2 regions of the Bacillus sp. mrc49 genome follow, and region 1 is predicted to be linked to the other one. Evidence: a T-box and tRNA genes for the amino acid it is inferred to sense, from the RefSeq annotation. Region 1 holds a T-box; the other holds one or more tRNA genes.

Region 1 (11,012 bases):
AATATGAACATGCGAGACAGGGATGAGTTGAACCTGTACCGGGGCAAGCCATACCGGGAAAGCCCCGGCAAAATGCTCAATCAGGATACCAAAAAAACGATCAATCGAGCCATAAATCGCACGATGGATGACGACGGGGCGGACTTTTTCATTTTCTTCATCGATGTAAGTCAAATCGAATTTTTCCGGCATTTGAAAATCAAGTTGAATGGTTGCACATTGATGGCTCCGTTTTAATGCATCCTTAATATGAAAATCAATTTTCGGCCCGTAAAATGCTCCGTCGCCTTCATTTAATTGATAAGGTATGCCGATATCTGAGAGCACATTTTTCAATGCTGCTTCAGAGGCATCCCAGAGGGAGTCATCTCCCAATGAATCCTCTGGTCGAGTCGAGAGCTCCACGGAATATTCGAATCCAAATGTACGATACACTTCGTCAATCAGTTGAAACACCTGCTTGATTTCCCCCTCGATTTGATCCTGGCGAACGAATAGGTGGGCATCGTCCTGGCAAAATGTCCGGACCCGAAGCATGCCGTTCAATGATCCACTATACTCATGGCGATGGACTTGACCGAACTCGGCCATCCGGATGGGTAAATCCCTGTAGGAATAACGCTTATTTTTGAATAAAAGCATATGACCCGGGCAATTCATCGGCTTCATCGCGAATTTTGTCTCATCGACCTCAGTAAAGTACATATTTTCATGATAGTGATCCCAGTGGCCCGACCTTTCCCATAACCGCTGATTCATCATGAACGGCGTGCGAACCTCGTCGTAATCAGCAGCGCCCTGGAGCTCACGCGAGAACTTCTCCAACTCATTCCTGATGATTTGTCCTTTCGGTAAATAAAACGGCATTCCAGGGGCTTCCTCGGAAAACATGAATAGTTCGAGCTGCTTCCCTAATTTCCGGTGATCGCGCTTGGCTGCTTCTTCCATAAAATGCAAGTGATCTTGTAAATCTTTTTTCCTTCCGAAGGCGACCCCATATACTCGTTGAAGAACTTCATTTCGTTTGTCTCCCCGCCAATAGGCACCTGAAACACGTGTCAACTTGAATGCTTTTACCAAAGATGTCGAAGGAAGATGCGGTCCGCGGCAAAGGTCAATAAACTCCCCTTGTTGATAAATCGTTAGTTTTTCACCGTTCGGGATGTTCCTCGCAATATCCAGCTTGAATGACTCTCCTTGACTTTCGAATAGCTTCACCGCTTCTTCATAAGATACCTCCCTCCTTTTTATTTCCAGATTTTCGTCTATGATTTTTTCCATCTCTTTTTCAATGGCTTGCAGACTCTCTGCACTCAAAGGATGATCGAGCTTAAAATCATAGTAAAACCCATCCTCGATGACCGGACCCATGCCCAGTTGCGCCGTACCATGAAGTCTCTTCACCGCTTGGGCCAAAATATGCGCCGAAGTGTGCCGCAAAACGTGCAGTCCTTCCTCCGAATCAAGTGTTAAAATCGAAAGTTCAGCGTCTTCATTCAATTGGAAACGTAGATCAACCAATTGCTTATCGAGCTTTCCTGCAACTGCCTTTTTCCTTAAGCTTGAGCTGATGGAGCCTGCCACGCTTCCCACTGTCGTACCCATCGGGTATTCCTTCTGCTTCCCATCCGGGAATCGGATTTTGATCATTTTTTCATCCATTACATGAACACCCCTTTAGAATAATAAAAAAACGCACTCATCCCTAAGCAAGGGACGAGTGCGTTTACTCGTGGTTCCACCCAATTTCCCATAAGCAAGAAAACACTTATGGCTCTGGAGCTTGTAACGCAGCTTAGACGATATCAGCTACTAAAAGTTCACTGATATAGCTCAAAGGCGGTAAATCATTTTCCTAAGCCAGGAAGTTCGCAGCTGCCCTTCCCTCTCTGAAAACCGTAAAAATGATTATTGTCCTTTTCATCGCAATGGTTTTATAAACAAAAAACGCACTCATCCCTAAGCAAGGGACGAGTGCGTTACCCGTGATTCCACCCAATTTCCCATAAGTATTTTCACTTATGGCTCTGGAGCTTGTAACGTAGCTTAGACGATATCGGTTACTCTCGTTCACCAATAAAAGCTCAAAGGCGGTAAATCATTTTCCTAAGCCAGGAAGTTCGCAGCTATCCTTCCCTCTCTTAAGACCGTAAAAATGATTGTTGTCCTCATCATGGCTTATGCTATTGCAAATCGATTTTTATATTGTTATACATATTACAACCAATCCCTGAAAGTTACAACATTTTATTCCAAAAAATATTACTTTTACCAAATGAATAATCCCTATCCTAGCACTCTATCAATTGGTATAATTAGTAAAAAAAGGAGGGTCCCATGAAAAATTTAAGCAGCTGGTCGATCGGATTCGCCGTGATGGGTGCCGCAGCATTTGGCTTTTCGTTTGTCAGCAAAGAAGCCTTCGATTTTTTAATGGTCTTCGGATTCGGGGCATTATTACTCGGCATGCTATTAAGTTTCGCGGCCATGTTCAAAAATGAAAAAGGAAAGACGAAATTTTTGGCTGTCGCCGCGTTCTTTCTTTTAAGCTTCATCCTGGTTTGGAATGACCCCTTTCAAATCATCAGGCTGTTAACATGGATGAGAAATTAACTAACTCTAACGACTGGGAGGCGATCCATAGATGGACATTTGTTTCATTGGCGGCGGCAATCACGCGAATTCCGAATTAGCTGAAGTGTACCTGGAACTTTCAAACATGATGAAGCCCAATGCCAAGATTTTAATAATCCCGTTTGCAACCGATGATTCCAGGTATGAAGGCTGGCTGGCAACCGTCAAGAAAGCCTTTTCCATCATGGAACATGCTAGTGTTGACTTATTGAGAGAAAACCTTTCGGAACAAGAGATGAAACAAGCCATAAAAGGATATGATGCTCTTTATTTTATTGGCGGCAGGCCAGAACGATTGATCACTGTCATGGAAAATAAAGGCCTTACACCGATCTTGAAAAACTTTAATGGCTTATTGATTGGATATAGTGCGGGTTCGTTAGCCATCTGCACGGATTGCATTATGACGAAAGATAAAGACTATCCAGAAACGATAATGATCAAAGGCTTGGCATTAGTTGAGTTTAGCGTTGAAGTCCATTACGAAGATAAGATAGATGGAGAATTGCTTCCCCTTTCAACTGAACGAAAAATATATGCCATTCCAGATGGAAGTGCCCTTTTCACAAAGAACGGCGAACTCTATAAAGTGGTGAATGATATATACTCGTTCCAAGATGGTGCACGCTTTCCCTGAGTGAAGGAGTTGCTTGGAAAAATTCTTGAGAAGTTATTCAGCTTGGATGGTCTTCGGTGTGTCCAACCAATCCCTTTGCATTCTTCACACGGAGCATTAAGGTAAGTCCAGTGGACCACAAGATTAGGGCGCAGCCAAAGCCGAGCAGTGATAATTTGGCAGTAATTTCATGACCTCCAAGCATGAAGGTGCTTGGAGCGGCCAGTAACGTGATAAGTGCCAATGAGCAGAGCAGCATTCCAGTCAAATAGTATAGCTTGATTTGAAAAAGCGATGCCAGGGGTAAGAAATGCAGGCCCACGATAATGGCGATGACGCCAGGTATAAGATCGGTTTGATCGTTCGCGTTACAGATGGCTATGGCAGCCACGATCAGCAAACCTTCGGCGATGAAGACGATATTGAACCAGAATCGGATTCGCTTCAGCTTCCCTGTAATTTGATGCGGCATTTCTTGTGCCGCATGTAACAGTGAAATGCCTCCGATAAGCAGGATGAATCCAACCAGTATGGCGGCGAGTTCCACGTACGGAAATCCCCATTCTTGCAATCCCATTACACCGATACCTGCCCACAGCGTACCGAAGAACGCCATGAAAATGACCCCAATTCCTGTACCGCGATATGCTTCTTTCGTTTGCATCATCCGCTTCCTTTCATCTTCAGTAATATCATACATAATCCATCATACTGTGGAAATTAGCCGATTATTCATGATCCATATACCTAAAAAGCAAGCGAAAGGGAGATATGATCGCGGGTCCGTCGATAGTATTACGGGAGAAGGGATGGCTATCATCCGCTTCTCCCGCGATTTCATTTCCAATTGAATAGTTGCTTGACTGGCGCCACAAGAAGCTGATCATAGGCGAACTCGTCAGGATATTGACTCAGATCATGTATGGCTAAGGCCTCATCCACCTTCTGATTCATATGATCGGACACATATATCCCACATTCCGGGCAGTTTATGGCGGGAACCTGCAGGAGCTTTATCGATCGCTTCCCATCGGGCATGATCCAGAAACAGTCCTTCTTTTCACTTTCTTCTACGTTAGGGGCATTGCACCATAAGCAGTCCATCTTCATCCCTCCTTGCCTTCCGGCTTCACCGGTTCACTTTGGGCCAGGGCATTCTTTTTTTCTTGCGCTTTCCTCAATTTCTCCTTCATTTCATCCCGTTTATCGCGACGGTCCTTCAATGAGGCATGCTCTGCCGCATTTTCATATGCCTTTCTCTTATCAAGACGGCGCAAGCCCTCTGGCACCAAATTGAATTTTTCGTCCGTCATGAGCGCGGATATCCCCACGGCTGCTTTTCGGTCTTCGGTGCCATACACTTCATCAAAATACGCGTCGGCACTGCCGGAAACATAATTCTTAGGCTCCGGATAGCTCGTGATGACACCTTCGAAGTTCCGCAATACGACCTTATCCGGGCTTTGGGATAGAAGGTAATTCGGAGTCAGGGCTATCTTACCTCCGCCGCCAGGCGCATCCACCACAAAGGTCGGCACCGCATATCCCGATGTATGGCCACGGAGCGCTTCAATGATTTCCAATCCTTTTGAAACCGGGGCCCGGAAATGGCCAATCCCTTCGGATAGATCGCATTGATAAATGTAGTAAGGCCTTACCCTTGCCATGACACAGTCATGCATCAGCTTTTTCATGATATGGACACTATCGTTGATGCCAGCGAGGATGACCGCCTGATTACCGAGCGGGACGCCTGCCATGGACAGCATATCGCAAGCCTTTTTCGCTTCATCGGTCAGTTCAAGCGAATGATTGAAATGGGTGTTTAACCAAATCGGATGGTATTTCTTCAGAATATTGCATAAATTTTCCGTAATCCGCTGCGGAAAAACGACCGGGGCCCGTGTACCGATCCGAATGATCTCCACATGCGGGATGGCGCGTAAGTTGCTCAATACGTATTCGAGGATCTTATCATTGATCAGCAAGCCGTCCCCTCCGGAAATCAGCACGTCCCTCACTTCCGGTGTATTTCTTATATATTCGATCGCTCCATCCAATTGCTTCTTAGGAACGCCCATTCCCACCTGGCCTGAAAAACGGCGGCGCGTGCAATATCGGCAGTACATCGAGCACTGGTTCGTAACGAGGAACAGCACCCTGTCCGGATACCGATGCGTCAAGCCTGGAACTGGTGAATCCTCATCCTCATGGAGCGGATCCTCCAAATCATATCTCGTCTTGTTCATTTCTGCCGAGAGCGGTACCGACTGTAAACGAATTGGACAGCGAGGATCATCAGGATTCATCAAAGAAGCATAATAGGGCGTTATATTCAAAGGAATCGTCTGAGTCGAGATCCGGACTCCTTCCTCTTCCTCCGGAGTCAGATTGACGACCTTTTTCAAATCATCCAAGGTTTTGATCGTATTGGTCAATTGCCAGATCCAATCGTTCCACTGCTCTTCCTTGACGTCCTTCCAAAGCTCGATATCATTATAATGCCTGCGCCCGCCAAGGTACTCTTTATGTTTTATTTCCATTCCCATCATGTTCATGTTAAAAATCCCCTCCCCTTATTCTAAGAACTTATCGATATACTCTCGCAAGAATGATGCCAACTCTTTTGAGAAGGAAAACATCAGAATAAGAGGGGAATGCGGGCGTGCGGGCCGCAAAATTCTTTTCTAAACGCCCAATATTTTGCAGCCAAATTCTTTGCATCTCATACAAAATACTTTACCTTCATTTCTATCATCTTGATTCCTTCCATTCCGCCGCATACACCTTTTCAATCTTGTACTTATTTAACTTATATTGTAATCCTTGTCTGGTAATATTGAGGGACTCAGCCGTTTTGCTGATATTCCCGTTGTATTTTCGGAACATATTGATGATCATTTCCTTTTCCAGTTCTTCAAGGACGACAGGTAAATCCATCTTGTCCGTTAATATGGGCGGCAGGCTCGGTGCACTGGGGGGAGTGTATTTGCCTGAAGGAAAAAGATAGGCCGGGAGGTGATGCTCATCAATCATATCCTCTCCAGTATCCATGACGTTAAAGGCCAATTCGATGGCATGGCCCAGTTCACGAATGTTTCCGGGCCATGGATACTGAAGAAGCCGATTCATCGCCTTCTGACTGATCCCGCGCACGTCTGAAAAAAATGATTTGTTGAACTTCTGAATAAAGTGATTGGCGATTTCCGCTATATCTGTTTTACGCTCCTTAAGAGAAGGCATGGCGATCGTCACGACATTCAGGCGAAAAAACAAATCGGAGCGAATGATTCCCCTCTCTAGCGCTTCTTCTGGAGAAATGTTCATCGCCGCAATAATCTTCACATTAATTTTTTGCTCCTGCGCTCCTCCGACGCGGCGCACCTCACCCTCCTGCAGCACCCGCAGCAATTTCGCCTGCAATCCAGGATCGAGGCTATTCAATTCATCAAGAAACAGCGTACCGCCATTGGCCTGTTCAAAAATCCCGAGTCGATCCACTGCTCCCGTGAAAGCCCCTTTCGTCGTGCCAAACAACAGACCTTCCATTAATTCCTTTGGGACGGCCGCACAGTTTTGTGCAATGAATGGCTGATGGCGATGGGCACTTACATTATGGATACTTTGCGCTACCAATTCCTTCCCCGTTCCCGTCGGTCCATAAATCATGACCGGGGAATGGCTGCGGGCCGATTTTTTGGCCAATGATATCGCTTCTTGAAAAACGGGACTGCTCCCGATCAAATCACTGAAATGATAAGTCGCCGTCCCTTCGAAGTACTTATTTTTCTTATAGGTCTCGGCAAGCTGGGAGCGTAAATCGACGATTTGATCATACATGTTCATAACCTTGGTAATGTCTTTGGCGATCTCCACTGCCCCGATGATCTCGCCATCCTCATATAGTGGATATGTACTATTGATCGACGTTATCTTTTTCTCCTTTACATTCACATACGTTTGAATCGACTCATTCGTTTCGATGCCCTTGTCCAACGCCGCCTGCAGCGTACTCGACTCATCGGTCAAGGATGGATAAAGCTGAAAAATATTCTTCCCGAGCACCTGTTCGCGAGCCAGCCCATCGATATGTGCCATCATTTCATTATAAAAAACCGTATCCCCATCTTTGTTCACGATATGGACACCCACATTTATCACATTCAATATCCATTCAAATTGCGTGGAAAACTGATTGACTGAAGATTTCATTTCTTCATCTCCGTTCTCTGTCACTTGATAGAATTACCTGTAAATTATATCATTTAATGGTAAATAGAATCATAGAAATGATAAAGCTTCTGAAGAGAAGAAAGGAGTTTCCCTTTCTACAGGGAAACTTATAAATAAAAGGGGTGAATGGTATTTTAAAAAGGAATGAAACCAAATTAGAAATTAAACCTTGGGAAGAGAAGGATCTTGATTTACTTTTTCAACTCAATGAACCGAAAATGATGGAGCATCTTGGTGGTCCAGAGAGTGCAGAACAAATCCAAAAACGCCACAAACGATACCTTGAAATCGGAAACAGGGGATGCATGTTCAGCATCATCCTGCCAAAGGACGAAGCTGTTGGTTCCGTAGGCTACTGGCAAACCGTCTGGAACGATGAAAATGTGTATGAAATCGGCTGGAGTGTCCTCCACTCTTTCCAGGGGAAAGGCATTGCATCACAAGCCGTCAGGGCTGTCATCGCCAAACTCAAGGACGAACGCAAATACAGCTCCATTCACGCATTTCCATCCGTCCATAACGCCGCATCCAATGCCCTTTGCCGCAAGCTTGATTTCAATCTCATCTCCGAATGTGAATTCGAATATCCGCCAGGGAGCCTCATGCAATGCCATGATTGGTGCTTGGAGCTTGAATGAAACAATAGCGGCTGTTTTCCAGTGGGAAAAGTCGAATTCTGTTAGGTTTAGGTGAATTTATTTCCCGGGAAAGTCGAATGATTCCCGAATAGGACGAATTATTCTTGGGCTGGGACGAATTAGCCTTCAGGCGGGCAGGATGGGTTTACCATCCTATCCGCCAAGATCATACTCTATCAAGCAAGCAATTTATTCCATGTTTCTTTGTTGGCTTGGTTATCCCCAGAAATGCTGCTTGCTTTTTGAAATTTGGATAATGCCGCCTCGGTTTTGCTGCCGAATCGTGCGTCAAGTGGCCCGGGATCGAATCCTTTCATATAGAGTGCTGCTTGCAGTATCCATGTGATAGGGCCCGTAGCTCCTATACTCAATGTGACCATCGCAGACTTGGTTTTTGGCCCCCATTTTCCATCGACCGCAAGTCTATGATTATATTGCTTATTAAGCTCCGTTTGTACTCCTTTTAAAAGAGCTGATCGAGTTTTGGAGCCGAAAAAACCATCGACCGCCAGATTCGTTTTATAGCGGCTATTTACTGTTTCCTGAATGGAAATGATTTGGCTATCTCCTTTACTGCCCTTTGTTGTTTTGAATCGGTTGGTAAGATGCGGTTTCTTCCCTGCTTGTAATTGTGTGTAGGTTAAGCCCCCCGTCATTTGCAAGTGGGGATAATCCTTGAATGTACGCCAATCTCCGCCCCATTCGAATCCTAACTTTTTACCTATCGCAGCCACACGCTGCCACCTTGAATCCACCGTCCAGATCGCTTTCCTGCCATCATCACTCACAAGGAAGAAATCGATGGCCAGTCCAAAATTATGATAAGATTGGCCTGGCTTAGCGTTCGTCACAACAGGCTTAGCCGGATCACTATAATTTTTTCCATTGTAACTGTAGATTCGTCCTTGACCATAAAGCGCGGCTTGCTCTTCCAAAGAGCGGTAACCTGCGCTTATTTGTACAGCGATCCCTTCTGTATAAGCACGTTCGATCATCTCCAATGCTGATGCCTTCACTACTGCATCCATCCCTATACCCATCTTCTTCACTGATCGATCCAATAATGTTCGTAATTCCACGTTCAATGCCATCCCTCCTTTTTACGTTTCCATCACCCTTTATATAAGCCTTTTTAACGGAAAAGTAGCATGAGGAGTCATGAAACAAAAGAGGTGCAACAAAAAATAGACCACTTCCATTCGCCTGGTTGCGAATGGAAATAGTCTAATAGTTCTTATTAATCTTATGCCCTGATTTCAATAGAGGGACTTATGGTGAAGTCAGCCTCTGTTTTGCTTTTCACTTCATCAAGTGTTACGCCATTTTGCAATTCAATCAATTCCATTCCCGCTTCGGAAAAATGGAAAACAGCCAATTCGGTAATCAGGCAGTGGACGACCTTTTCTCCTGTCAATGGCAATGTACAGCTCTTTTTCACTTTGGATTCACCATGCTTATTCACATGGTCCATGATGACAACGATGCGTTTCGCGCCTTGGACGAGGTCCATCGCGCCTCCCATTCCTTTGACCATCTTGCCAGGAATCATCCAGTTCGCCAAATCCCCAGTTTCGGAAACCTCCATGCCGCCTAATATCGCTAGGTCGATATGGCCGCCGCGGATCATCGCGAACGATTCAGCGCTATCAAAAAAGGATGCCCCCGCTTTGGCGGTTACCGTTTCTTTCCCTGCATTGATCAAATCCGGATCGACTTCATCCTTTTGTGGGTAGGGTCCGATTCCGAGTAAGCCATTTTCCGATTGAAGCATGACATTGAAGTCATTTGGGATCATATTGGCAATCAAGGTCGGCATCCCGATCCCTAAATTCACACACATACCATCTTGGATTTCCTTAACGGCCCGTTCTAAAATCAGTTGTCTTGTCATTTGAATACTCCTCCTTTTTATGCGTTAGCAGTTGTAAGTTTTTCAATACGTTTTACATAGTCATTTCCTACAAGCACTTTTTGTACATAAACTCCTGAAGTATGGATTTCATCCGGATCAAGCTCCCCTGTGCCCACAACCTCTTCCACTTCGACGATCGTGACTTTCCCCGCTGTGGCAACGACAGGATTGAAATTCCTTGCTGTTTTTCGATATACGAGGTTACCGAAATGATCCGCTTTCCAAGCTTTGACAAAGGCAAAATCCCCGACGATCCCTTTTTCCATGATGTATGTGCGGCCATCGAACTCTTTATGTTCCTTTCCTTTGGCGACTTCCGTTCCCACTCCCGTAGCTGTATAAAAGGCAGGAATGCCCGCTCCGCCCGCTCTTAATCGCTCAGCAAGCGTTCCTTGGGGAACTAGCTCGACCTCCAGCTCGCCGCTTAAAAATTGCTGCTCGAACAACTTATTTTCCCCTACGTATGAGGCTATCATTTTTTTGATTTGTTTATTTTCCAGCAAAAGTCCCAGACCCCAATCATCGACCCCGCAATTGTTGCTGACGACCGTCAAATCCTTTACACCTTTGTTACGCAAAGCAATGATTAGCTTTTCTGGAATTCCGCTTAACCCGAACCCGCCAACGATAATGGTAGCTCCATCCTCGATATGTTCAATAGCGCTGTCAAAAGATGATAACAATTTACTCATTTCCCCATCTCCATTCCTAATCTATTCTTTTAAATAAACAATGATGTACCAAAGGCAATGATGAAGACGGTCACTGTTTTCAAGACCGTAATCGCAAAGATATCCTTGTACGATTGGCGATGTGTCAGCCCTGTAATGGCAAGTAAGGTGATGACGGCGCCATTATGCGGCAGCGTATCCATCCCGCCTGATGCCATGGATGCAATTCGATGAAGCATTTCCGGGGTGATCCCGACATTTTGGGCCACCTGCATATAGTGACTTCCCATCACTTCCAGCGCAATCGA
Region 2 (11,012 bases), on a different contig from region 1:
GAAACTAAAACACAACAAATAAAAGTGGTGCCTGTAGCAGGTCGGATCGGTGCGGAAATTCATGGAGTGCAATTAAGTGGTGACTTGGATTTAAATATATTCAGCGAAATCAAGCAAGCGCTGAACGATCATAAAGTCGTTTTCTTCAAAGGACAAAATCATTTGGATGATGCCTCCCAAGAGGCATTTGCCAAGCTCCTCGGTGAGCCCTATGCCCATCCTACGGTACCGGTCAAAAACGATACGAACTATATATTCGAACTTGATTCCGCACAGGGTGCCAAAGCGAACCAGTGGCATACCGATGTCACTTTCGTCCCAGAGGTTCCCAAATATTCGATTTTAAGAGGTGTAACCATCCCGAAAGTTGGCGGAGATACAGTCTGGGCCAATACTAATAAGGCGTACGAAGACCTGCCGGATGGATTGAGACATTTAGCGGACGAACTATGGGCCATCCATACAAATGAATATGATTATGCCCAATTCAAGCAAGTCGAAAATACAACGGACGAGGTCAAAAAGAAATACCGGGAAATATTCGAATCGACCATTTATAAAACGCGGCATCCAGTCGTCCACGTGCACGCCGAAACTGGGAAAAGACATTTATTGCTAGGTGGCTTTGCCGGAAGAGTGGAAGGTTATACAACAAGTGAGTCTGAACGATTACTAAGTATCTTTGATTCATACGTAACCCGTCTGGAAAATACCGTGCGCTGGCAATGGAGTGAAGGTGACGTGGCCATATGGGACAACCTAGCCACACAGCATTATGCCATCGCCGATTATGAAGACCAGCACCGTGTCGTCCGCCGTGTGACAGTAGGAAAAGAAATCCCGGTAAATAAGGAGAACGAATCCAGCAGACTGCTTAATAAGAAATAACGCCCCTAACTTCTGAGTACCTTACTTACTAGAGAAAGCATAACGTGCTTTTTCCTGCTTTCAAGATATTGTTCACCGCTGGCACTCCCTTATCCAGAATTGTCCGGGTGAAAAAATCGTTCTGAAAGAAAGGCTCTTTAAGATTGTTGGTTTTACTGTTGATTGGCGCGAAGGTGCGAGCCACAGGTAAAGACCTCACAGGGGATAACCCCGAAGAGGCTCACACACCCTCTGAAAAGCTGAGCATCGGAGGGGAAATCGACCACACCTCCTTACTTGGTGATTAGCAACAAAATATGCGAAATCAACCTATGGAAAAAGGGTTTCGGCATGAGCGCCCCGAAACCCTTTTTCCCAAATTAACGATCCTGAACGATTATTTCATCGATTATTCCGTAATCCCTCGCCTCATCAGCGCTTAAGAAGTAATCACGATCAGTATCCTTCGCCACCTTAGCGATAGGCTGACCCGTCCTTTCCGAAATGATTTGATTGATATGGTCCTTTAGCTTCAAGATTCTCCGGGCCGAAATTTCAATTTCCGTGGCTTGCCCCCTTGCCCCTCCAAGCGGCTGATGAAGCATGATTTCGCTATTCGGCAATGCACACCGCTTTCCCTTCGTACCTGCCAGCAAAAGCATGGCGCCGAATGAGGCAGCCATTCCCGTACATACAGTCCGGATATCAGGCTTTATATACTGCATCGTATCATATATGGCAAAACCGGCACTAGTCGATCCCCCCGGGCTATTGATGAAAATGGTGATTTCTTTATCAGGTGCGTCAGCCGCCAAGAATAACAATTGGGCGACGACACTGTTGGCTAAATGATCGGTGATTTCTTCGCCAATCATGATGATGCGATCTTTTAACAGTCGGGAATAAATATCGTACGAGCGTTCACCCTTGCCGGATTGCTCAATTACATATGGAATGGTAGTCATATCTCTTCTTCCTCCTAACAAAATGATTGGCTATGCAGCCAGTGAGAGTGTGTTTGAAGGAGTGAAGCATGGTTTGAAATGCAGCGATCGATCCATCGATCTAGGAATCATCGATTGACTGTTCAGCGATTTGAAAGATGGGATGCTTCTAATGAGGATATCAGGATTTTGCTGCTGCAATGCCTGTGTCATCAGTGATATCAGCCTTTGCTCCTCCTCATACTCCCAATCATCCACGGCGGACAACTTACGCTCCTCCGCATCATTGTCCAAACGTTTTTTGACACGGTTCAAGATTGCCTTTACCGCCGATTCCGTCGTGTTCAAATAATCCGCGATTTCCTTGGAGCGATAAAGAAATCCTTCCTTTAATAAAAACACGACAGCTTGCTTCGGGGTAAGGGATTTTATCATATACTCCACCGTTTCAAACGAATTTTCTCCAATTGCCCCTTGCATATCGTTATCCTGCAATTCGCCTAAAGCTTCCTTTTTTCTTTTTCGGATCGTATCGATCCAGGAATGGCGGGCTATCGTCTTCAATAAAGCAGGTGTTAGCCCCTTCTTCTTCCCATAGACCCGCATTGCCTTCATGATCGTGTCCTGTGCCAAGTCATCACCATCCCAACTATTTTGCGTCAAGAATCGGCAAAACCGAAGCAATTCAGGATATACCTCATCTAAGGCCATGTTGTTATCCTTTATTTCATGACTTTCTTCCCTCAACTTCTTTATCATTTTTCTCACTCCTTCAACACCCTCTATCCTCTAAACGTTTCAGAAAGAGAAAAAGATACGGGGGCACTAAAATTTTCATCGGATGAATTTCCATTAATATTCTATTCCATTCTTACCAGGAGATTTCCTTTCATACTAAAACCTTTCCCTCAAATGTTCAGTTGTAACGGTAAACCTAATGGTAAATCCTCTTTCCTGCACCGATCCCTGGTTTCCTCCCTGCATGCATTTCCTCCGGCGCTTGCGCCTGCGGGGTCTACCGTAGAGGTCCCTTTCCCGCAGGAGTATCGCCGGCCAAATCCACTCTGCGTGAAAAGGAGATGCAAATTCTTTTTGCCCATCTTGTTTTCGAACTGTTTTTTATCGCATATGTATGCTTCTTTAATATTGGTTGCTTCCACGTTTTTGAACTAGGAGTTTAGGCGATCGTTACACCCGGAGCATTCTTGACCGTCCTCTCTACCCATTCCTTATAACCGCTTCAATCCCGATGATAAATCAAAAAGGTTTCGGAATGAAAGCATTCCGAAACCTTTTAATCGACATTTTGATGGTTCAGAGCGAATTACTCCAAACACTGTTTTATTGAATCCATTTTTTTGCAGTATTTGATGTTTTGGGGTCATTGATAAGGTGCCAAAATGTCTCTTTTGCAGCACAGAATATCCATATCCTCCTGTTAATTCTCTTTTCCTTTTACCATTTTGACTTTAGCTGGCCAAAAAGCAAATCTTCCGCAAACGGTAGTGATGGCCGGTACCAGAAATGGTCGGACTATGAAGGTATCCAGAAGAATCCCTAAAGCCGTGATAATTCCGAACTGCACAAGAACTTGAATCGGTAATGTCGCTAGCACGGCAAAGGTGGCCGCCAATATAATACCGGCTGAAGTAATGACCCCGCTCGTTTCACTCACGCCCTCTTTAATGGCCTGCTTCAACGGCATATAGTTCTTTTTCTTCCAAATGCTCGAGATCATGAAGATGTTATAGTCCTCTCCAAGAGCAACCAAGAATACGAAAGCATATAAAGGAATGGCTCCCTGTATAGCATCAGCACCCATTATATTATGGATGATAAGCCACCCTAGTCCTAATGCTGCACTGTAAGATAAGATAACCGTGCCAACTAGGTAAAGCATAGCTACAATGGAACGTAAGTATGCCAATAACAGGATGGAGATAAAGACAATAATCAATGGAACAATGAGATCGTTGTCCTTATTACTAGTTATCATGGTGTCATATTGAGTCGCTGTTTGCCCACCAATCCAGACCTTGGATTTCACGGAAGGAACATTAGCTTCCGCCAATGCATTCTCTGCTGCATCCCTCAATTCTGGAATAGCTTCCATCGCTTTTGTACTGTAGGGATTAACATTGAATTTAACATCATATACTTTTAGATCTTCATTGTCCGCACCGCTTTGGGGTTTAGACACTGTACTGACAAGGTCATGTTTCTTTAACTCTTTTTCAAGGTCTACCGATTTTCCGTCTGTATCGATTACCACTTGAGCCGGAGCTAATTCACCAGGCGAGTATGCGTCAGAAATGACCTTGAACCCTTCCCTTGATGGCATGTCTTCTGGAAAAGAAGATAATACATCATAGGTGTATTTGATTTGACTTGAGTATACCGACATTGCTCCAAAGAAGATCACACATGCTATGATGATCGTCCAAGGTTTGGTTGTCACGATATTACCGACCCAAGTTCCAAAGCGGCTCTTTCCTTTTTTTGCAGGAACCGGTTTTCCTTTCTTTGCAGCCCTCTCTTTTTCCATTTCAGGAGTACGTGGAATGAAAGGATAAAACGAACCTCTTCCCATAACGGATAGTAGTGCTGGAATGAGAGTCAAGCTTGCTATGCCCATAATAAAGATGGACAAGCTAAATGGAATGGCAAAACGGTGGTAAGCCCCATATTCTGCTACAATTAAGACGAGAAGAGAAATGACCACAGTAATTCCACTCATAGCTATGGCACCCGAGGCATCTTTAAACGCATGTATAAGTGCTTTTCGTTTATCATTTACCTTCAGAAGCTCATCACGATAATGAGAAATTAAAAATAAACAATAATCTGTTCCTGCTCCAAACAATAAGACGGTCATAATGGATATGGATTGGGCATCAACGGTAATCCAACCTTTATCCGCTAAAAAACCTAGAATAGGACTAAGCAGCATATAAGCAAATCCTACACCGATTAAAGGAATAATAGCCAAGATTGGGGAACGATAAATAATAAGAAGCAGTACTAAGACAAGCACAACCGTAGCTATCAGTAACGAAACATCCGCTCCTTCAAATAGACTTGTTGCATCTACTTGAATCCCTGCTGGGCCTGTGAAACGTGTACTCAGTTTATTATTTTCATCTATACTTACATTGAAAGGGTTATACGAAACCTGCTTTTTCACTTGTTCTTTGATGTCATCTAAATTTCCCTTTAAGACTTCGGTATCAACACTTTCTTTGAAAAAAATAGGTTGCACTAGCGTTGTTCCATCTTTTGAAACCATTTGTTGCAGTGCTGATACAGGCATTTTATGCAGAGGAGGTGTTGACGATTGATCTTCTAACGGATCTTTCTCTAAATGTTCAGCCATTTGTTGGACTGCTTTCAGATCCTCTTCCGTTAATCCCGATTCATTGTGCCACGTAAGCAATGCAGGTATCCCTGAGGAATTTGGAAATTGTTTCTTAACTAACTTATCTGCTTCCACAGAAGGTGAATCTTCACTCAGATTTGGGGCATTATTAACTTCTGAGTCATTTACTGCGGGCCAAGCAATGGTTAAAGCTGCCGTTAGAACAACCCATATGCCAATGACAACCCAGCGACTAACCCTACCAGTCATATATGAGCTGAAGGTTGTTAGTATAGATTTTTTCATCTGAATTCCCTCGTTTCCAATTTGGTTTGTTTCTATTAGAATATACATATATCATACGATTAATTATATATACCAGAAGGTTAATTAATCAACTAATTTCATTTGGAAAATTAATTCAACCAGAAGGAGGTTTCATATGCATAATCATAATATCCAGAAGAAAAAACCGGGACGACCCAAAATGACGAATGACTCGAATATAACAAGAGATCAAATTCTACAAACTGCATCCTTCCTATTCATGACATATGGATATGAAGGCGTTTCAATGGAACAAGTTGCCGATGCCAGCAATGTTACAAAAGCAAGCGTCTATTACTATTTTAAAAATAAGGCAACTTTATTCACCATCGCAGTATCAAGCATGTTCCGCCGCATAAAAATACAGACAGATAAACTGCTGAACAGTTCCAATGGATTGAAGCACAGATTATACGAAGTAACGTTCGAGCATTTAATTAGGCCACATATAGATTTTGAAACATTACTGCAGGAGGCTTCCCTTTCCCTTACAGAAGAACATATCCAAGAGATCCGCACAGCAGAAAACGAGGTTCATCAAGCACTGGAGAACATATTCAAGCAAGCAATGGAAAATGGGGAGATAGTAGTCAAAAATCCATTATTGCTCGCCCATGCCTTTTCTACAGTTACCATGATTCGAAACAAAAAAGAATTAATAATTGAATTGGGCGGACCAGAAAAAACGGCGCAAGCTCTAGTAGATCTATTTTGGGTAGGAATCGGGCCAAAATGAATCTATGATCGATGCATAGACTCCCAATGCAATGATGTCGTATCTAAAAAAATAGAGAACCGGTCCGCCATAGGCAGCTTGATTTGGCGGGCTCCTTTTTTGCGTTTTTTCTCGTATCTTCCTCCATCCTCGCAAAATTCCCCATCAGGAGAATGATCTCCATTAAGCGAGGCTGAGGATAGCCATTTCTGTTAGTTAGGGGTCACCCATGCCGTTTCCTTGATGAGCCTTTGCCTAGAGGAATGTTCACGCTTAATTTCTTCTGTAGTAACTACTGGCGTTCGAATTCCACCTAATAGGTTTGTACCGCCTGGAGCTTAATGGAAAAAGCGGATGCACTTTCACCAATGCCGAAGGATGATCAGGGTTTTGCTAATGAAGTCCAACGAATCAATCATGTACTCCCCGCATCTTATCACCTGTTATATGCGTTAAATCGTTGCTCCTGTGGTGTTGCCCATGACTCAAAGTAACGGATGAACTATTTCCATTGGAATTAGTAAGTAAGACCACATATTGTGGTCTCTTTTGTTCGTACAAAGTTAGCATTAATCCTTAACCAAGTAGTCAGGTCTTATGTCCAATCACACTTAATCCTTTCCCATATATTAAATAAAAAAAAGGAGATGAGAAATGTGAGTAGTGATAAAGATAAAAATAAAATTAAAGTAAAACTGAAAAATAAAAATAAATATAAAGACAAAAGTACAAATTCCTCAAGAAATTCTAATGATGATCCTTTAAAGGAAGAAGTAGCTCCATCATTTAGATACGAGGAATGCGTTGATCGTGCCTTTCGAATTCCTATTTTCTTAAGCACAACAAATACATTAAATCCAATACAACAGCAGTTTCAAGACCGCCTTATTTTCGAGATTGAGAACGCTCTGCTTTTTCCACGTACTTTGCCTATAAGTGAACAATATCCAGAAAACATTTTAACAAGTATCCGCCGGTTGGTTTCATCAAGCTATGGAATGTTGGCAATCAACTTTCGTCGATTTCTCGTTGAGGTTACCGATACTAATGTAGGGCAGCCTTCATCATCCCCTCCGTTCTGGGAAGGCTCAACTTTTTTACAAATTGAACCCTCGATGGCTTTTCAATTTGGACTGCCCATATTATTAGTAAGGGAAGATAATACTGACCAAAATATCGGAATTTGGGCAGGGGGAATCACTCCACTCAACACATTCATCGTTTGGGATTCTGAAAATGAATCTGTTGAGGAATTCTTTAGTAGTGTTCAATGGAGAGAAGCCTTTGCCAATTGGTGTGCAGAGGTAAGGAACGGATATTATAATCAGACAGAACCTAAATTCAAATACAGATGTTAGTACACAGGGGAAATTTGATTGAAGTTCTCTTCTTCTAAGCATCGGTATCATAATGAATATGTATATTTCAACACTAAATCAGCTCTGCCGATTGCCTCCAGTCGAGCTGACTTTTTAGTGCGAAGACATCTTGTGACGAAGACTGCCACAAAAGAACGTTTACCTGCGTGCTGCTCTTATAAGACAAAAGTTAACTCAAAATATCCAAACTTATAGGCCATTCCTTAAGGATTGAACTATTTTAGATTGTGCTCCTTTCTTTTATAGCAATAGATATAATAAAAATACAGTCTGTTAGGGGTAAAACGGTAAAACTAGGATACCAGCAGGAACAAAAAGCTTACAAGACATATATAATCCTAACCGCCTGAAAAATAGTGAACTTATCCGATCGATACAACAGCCTCTTCAAAGGAAAGACTCAGACAAATGAATGACAGCTGCAAGAACCTGATCATGCATAGTAGCTAATAGTGCTCCCTCTGGAGAGCAACTTAATTTAAAAATCGGCTTTTATATAGTTGATGTCCTTAAGTCATTTCAACTGATCTTATTTTTGACATTCATCTCCAATTCACCTTTGATTGCAATAACGAATATCAAAATTGGCCATTCCTCCCGCCTCGGAAACGTATGGCAGGACTGTCACCTTCCATTCGTTTTTTAATTATCACAACATAGAAGGAACGTTCTCTTAGTATTTGTAGAGTAACAAAAAAGGCCCTACACAATTAAGTGTAAGGCCTTCTTCCAACAGCACTCCTGGCTGTTTCATGATACCGGTGGCCGGGGTCGAACCGGCACTCCAGAGGAACACGATTTTGAGTCGTGCGCGTCTGCCAATTCCGCCACACCGGCATGATTGTTGGAGTTTACAATAGTTTTAGTCAATGCTAATTATGTAATTGTCCATACGATTAATAAATACCCTTTAATTAAAATAATATACTATTATATATTTGTCAATTAATAAATTAACTCTTTTAAAAAAAGACACTCCTGAATAGGTCCTACCACGATTGCTATATTGGATTATTATTATTATTTTCGCCACTTAATTTTATTATAGTTCCAGCCTTAAGCTAGTTAAATGACCTTCTTCCTCAAAAAATCTATCGCCCACGTTTACCTTATATGCATAAGTAATCTACGAACGGTCATCAATACCAATAATATAAACCTCTACATCTTTAACAGCTAAAATATCGCCTGAGGTTACCACATCATCATTTGTTGAAGTGATAGCGATTTTTTCATTACGGAAAAACATTCTAGGTTCTGCGTTTCTCCCATCAATTCTTGGCCGTATCTCTACTTTAAATAAATCAGTTTGTTCAGGCACTTAATCAACGTATATGCCAAACCTTTAGTCTCACTAATTTGGTATACCACCGCTTGTTACATAATACTTTGCAAGTGTATCTCTAAAAGCATGTATGGATGTTTTACCGACTCCTCTACGCTTATTATAACGAGCAGTAGCTTGTTTACACGATTAGCATTCTGCTTTAGTCGGTTAAACACAAAAAAGTCAATGCTTAGAGACAATCTCAGCATTGACTTATAAGGGTTTAACCCTTTAGATGATACCGGTGGCCGGGGTCGAACCGGCACTCCAGAGGAACACGATTTTGAGTCGTGCGCGTCTGCCAATTCCGCCACACCGGCATGATTGTTGGAGGCGGCAACCGGAATCGAACCGGTGGTAAAGGTTTTGCAGACCTCTGCCTTACCGCTTGGCTATGCCGCCAACGTTTTGGAGCGAAAGACGGGATTCGAACCCGCGACCCCAACCTTGGCAAGGTTGTATTCTACCACTGAACTACTTTCGCATATGGCTGGGCTAGAAGGGATCGAACCTTCGCATGACGGAATCAAAATCCGTTGCCTTACCGCTTGGCTATAGCCCATTAACGTTGTTTTCATTATAGCACATTTTAAAGAAAAATGGGGCGACTGATGGGAATCGAACCCACGAATGCCTGAACCACAATCAGGTGCGTTAACCACTTCGCCACAACCGCCATGATAAGATTGAAATTGGCAGGGGTAGTAGGACTCGAACCCACACTGGAGGTTTTGGAGACCTCTGTTCTACCTTTAAACTATACCCCTAAAGAGATGGTGGAGGGGGGCAGATTCGAACTGCCGAACCCTAAGGAGCGGATTTACAGTCCGCCGCGTTTAGCCACTTCGCTACCCCTCCGCATATGGATGAAACATGGTGCCGGCAAGAGGACTTGAACCCCCAACCTACTGATTACAAGTCAGTTGCTCTACCAGTTGAGCTACACCGGCACTACTATGGTGGCTCAGGACGGAATCGAACCGCCGACACAAGGATTTTCAGTCCTTTGCTCTACCGACTGAGCTACTGAGCCAAACTTTAAAAATGGCGGTCCCGACGGGAATCGAACCCGCGATCTCCTGCGTGACAGGCAGGCATGTTAACCGCTACACCACGGGACCATAGATTGCGGGGACAGGATTTGAACCTGCGACCTTCGGGTTATGAGCCCGACGAGCTACCGGACTGCTCCACCCCGCGACGGTAATAATGTTTCTATTCAAGAATCAAGTTTTCGTGTGAATTGTTTCTGTGGAATGATGACCAACCACTACCTGAAACAACCTGACCTTATGTAAAAATGGTGGAGGATGACGGGATCGAACCGCCGACCCTCTGCTTGTAAGGCAGATGCTCTCCCAGCTGAGCTAATCCTCCAATATGTTGCCGAAATGGTGACCCGTACGGGATTCGAACCCGTGTTACCGCCGTGAAAGGGCGGTGTCTTAACCGCTTGACCAACGGGCCAGGTATAAATGGCGGAGAGCAAGGGATTTGAACCCTTGAGACAGGGTTACCCGTCTACACGATTTCCAATCGTGCTCCTTCGGCCACTCGGACAGCTCTCCATTTATGGCTCCGCAGGTAGGACTCGAACCTACGACCGTTCGGTTAACAGCCGAATGCTCTACCACTGAGCTACTGCGGAACAATATAAGCTTGGCGACGTCCTACTCTCACAGGGGGAGACCCCCAACTACCATCGGCGCTGAAGAGCTTAACTGCCGTGTTCGGAATGGGAACGGGTGTGACCTCTTCGCTATCGTCACCAAACATTGTTTGCGTTTTTTCAAGACATATATTATTATAACGTCTTTTCGAGAAAATGCAAGAAGAAATTTTCATTCCTTCAAAACTAGATAATAAGAAGGTATTTCATTTTTTTCAGAAGCGTTGGTTAAGTCCTCGATCTATTAGTATCAGTCAGCTCCACATGTCGCCACGCTTCCACCTCTGACCTATCAACCTGATCATCTTTCAGGGATCTTACTAGCTTGCGCCATGGGAAATCTCATCTTGAGGGGGGCTTCATGCTTAGATGCTTTCAGCACTTATCCCGTCCGCACGTAGCTACCCAGCTATGCCTTTGGCAAGACAA

Evidence for each region. A T-box is a leader RNA that pairs with one kind of tRNA and senses whether it is charged. The one in region 1 lies ahead of thrS (threonine--tRNA ligase), so its partner is inferred to be a tRNA-Thr.
Region 2: it has a tRNA-Thr gene. The T-box ahead of thrS (threonine--tRNA ligase) is inferred to sense a tRNA for this amino acid. The anticodon was not compared.

The regions. Positions count from the first base shown of each region.
Region 1 covers NZ_PHNG01000691.1:1,372-12,383, forward strand. Annotated here, with positions in the region: gene thrS (threonine--tRNA ligase) at 1-1,650, opposite strand, end outside; T-box leader at 1,710-1,933, opposite strand; T-box leader at 1,964-2,184, opposite strand; gene CVN76_RS14260 (hypothetical protein) at 2,338-2,613, shown strand; gene CVN76_RS14265 (Type 1 glutamine amidotransferase-like domain-containing protein) at 2,645-3,271, shown strand; gene CVN76_RS14270 (DUF7010 family protein) at 3,309-3,950, opposite strand; gene CVN76_RS14275 (YokU family protein) at 4,088-4,354, opposite strand; gene ablA (lysine 2,3-aminomutase) at 4,357-5,787, opposite strand; gene CVN76_RS14285 (sigma-54 interaction domain-containing protein) at 6,005-7,486, opposite strand; gene CVN76_RS14290 (GNAT family N-acetyltransferase) at 7,606-8,121, shown strand; gene CVN76_RS14295 (peptidoglycan-binding protein) at 8,298-9,200, opposite strand; gene CVN76_RS14300 (3-oxoacid CoA-transferase subunit B) at 9,365-10,012, opposite strand; gene CVN76_RS14305 (CoA transferase subunit A) at 10,030-10,725, opposite strand; gene CVN76_RS14310 (GntP family permease) at 10,755-11,012, opposite strand, start outside.
Region 2 covers NZ_PHNG01000754.1:2,538-13,549, forward strand. Annotated here, with positions in the region: gene CVN76_RS22275 (TauD/TfdA dioxygenase family protein) at 1-888, shown strand, start outside; gene clpP (ATP-dependent Clp endopeptidase proteolytic subunit ClpP) at 1,248-1,832, opposite strand; gene CVN76_RS22285 (sigma-70 family RNA polymerase sigma factor) at 1,863-2,570, opposite strand; gene CVN76_RS22295 (MMPL family transporter) at 3,250-5,472, opposite strand; gene CVN76_RS22300 (TetR/AcrR family transcriptional regulator) at 5,609-6,229, shown strand; gene CVN76_RS22305 (hypothetical protein) at 6,856-7,566, shown strand; tRNA gene CVN76_RS22310 (tRNA-Leu) at 8,344-8,424, opposite strand; gene CVN76_RS31185 (hypothetical protein) at 8,714-8,908, opposite strand; tRNA gene CVN76_RS22315 (tRNA-Leu) at 9,154-9,234, opposite strand; tRNA gene CVN76_RS22320 (tRNA-Cys) at 9,243-9,316, opposite strand; tRNA gene CVN76_RS22325 (tRNA-Gly) at 9,324-9,398, opposite strand; tRNA gene CVN76_RS22330 (tRNA-Gln) at 9,402-9,476, opposite strand; tRNA gene CVN76_RS22335 (tRNA-His) at 9,515-9,590, opposite strand; tRNA gene CVN76_RS22340 (tRNA-Trp) at 9,608-9,681, opposite strand; tRNA gene CVN76_RS22345 (tRNA-Tyr) at 9,689-9,772, opposite strand; tRNA gene CVN76_RS22350 (tRNA-Thr) at 9,789-9,864, opposite strand; tRNA gene CVN76_RS22355 (tRNA-Phe) at 9,872-9,947, opposite strand; tRNA gene CVN76_RS22360 (tRNA-Asp) at 9,960-10,035, opposite strand; tRNA gene CVN76_RS22365 (tRNA-Met) at 10,041-10,114, opposite strand; tRNA gene CVN76_RS22370 (tRNA-Val) at 10,216-10,291, opposite strand; tRNA gene CVN76_RS22375 (tRNA-Glu) at 10,307-10,381, opposite strand; tRNA gene CVN76_RS22380 (tRNA-Ser) at 10,391-10,482, opposite strand; tRNA gene CVN76_RS22385 (tRNA-Asn) at 10,488-10,562, opposite strand; rRNA gene rrf (5S ribosomal RNA) at 10,572-10,687, opposite strand; partial or broken rRNA gene CVN76_RS22395 (23S ribosomal RNA) at 10,808-11,012, opposite strand, start outside.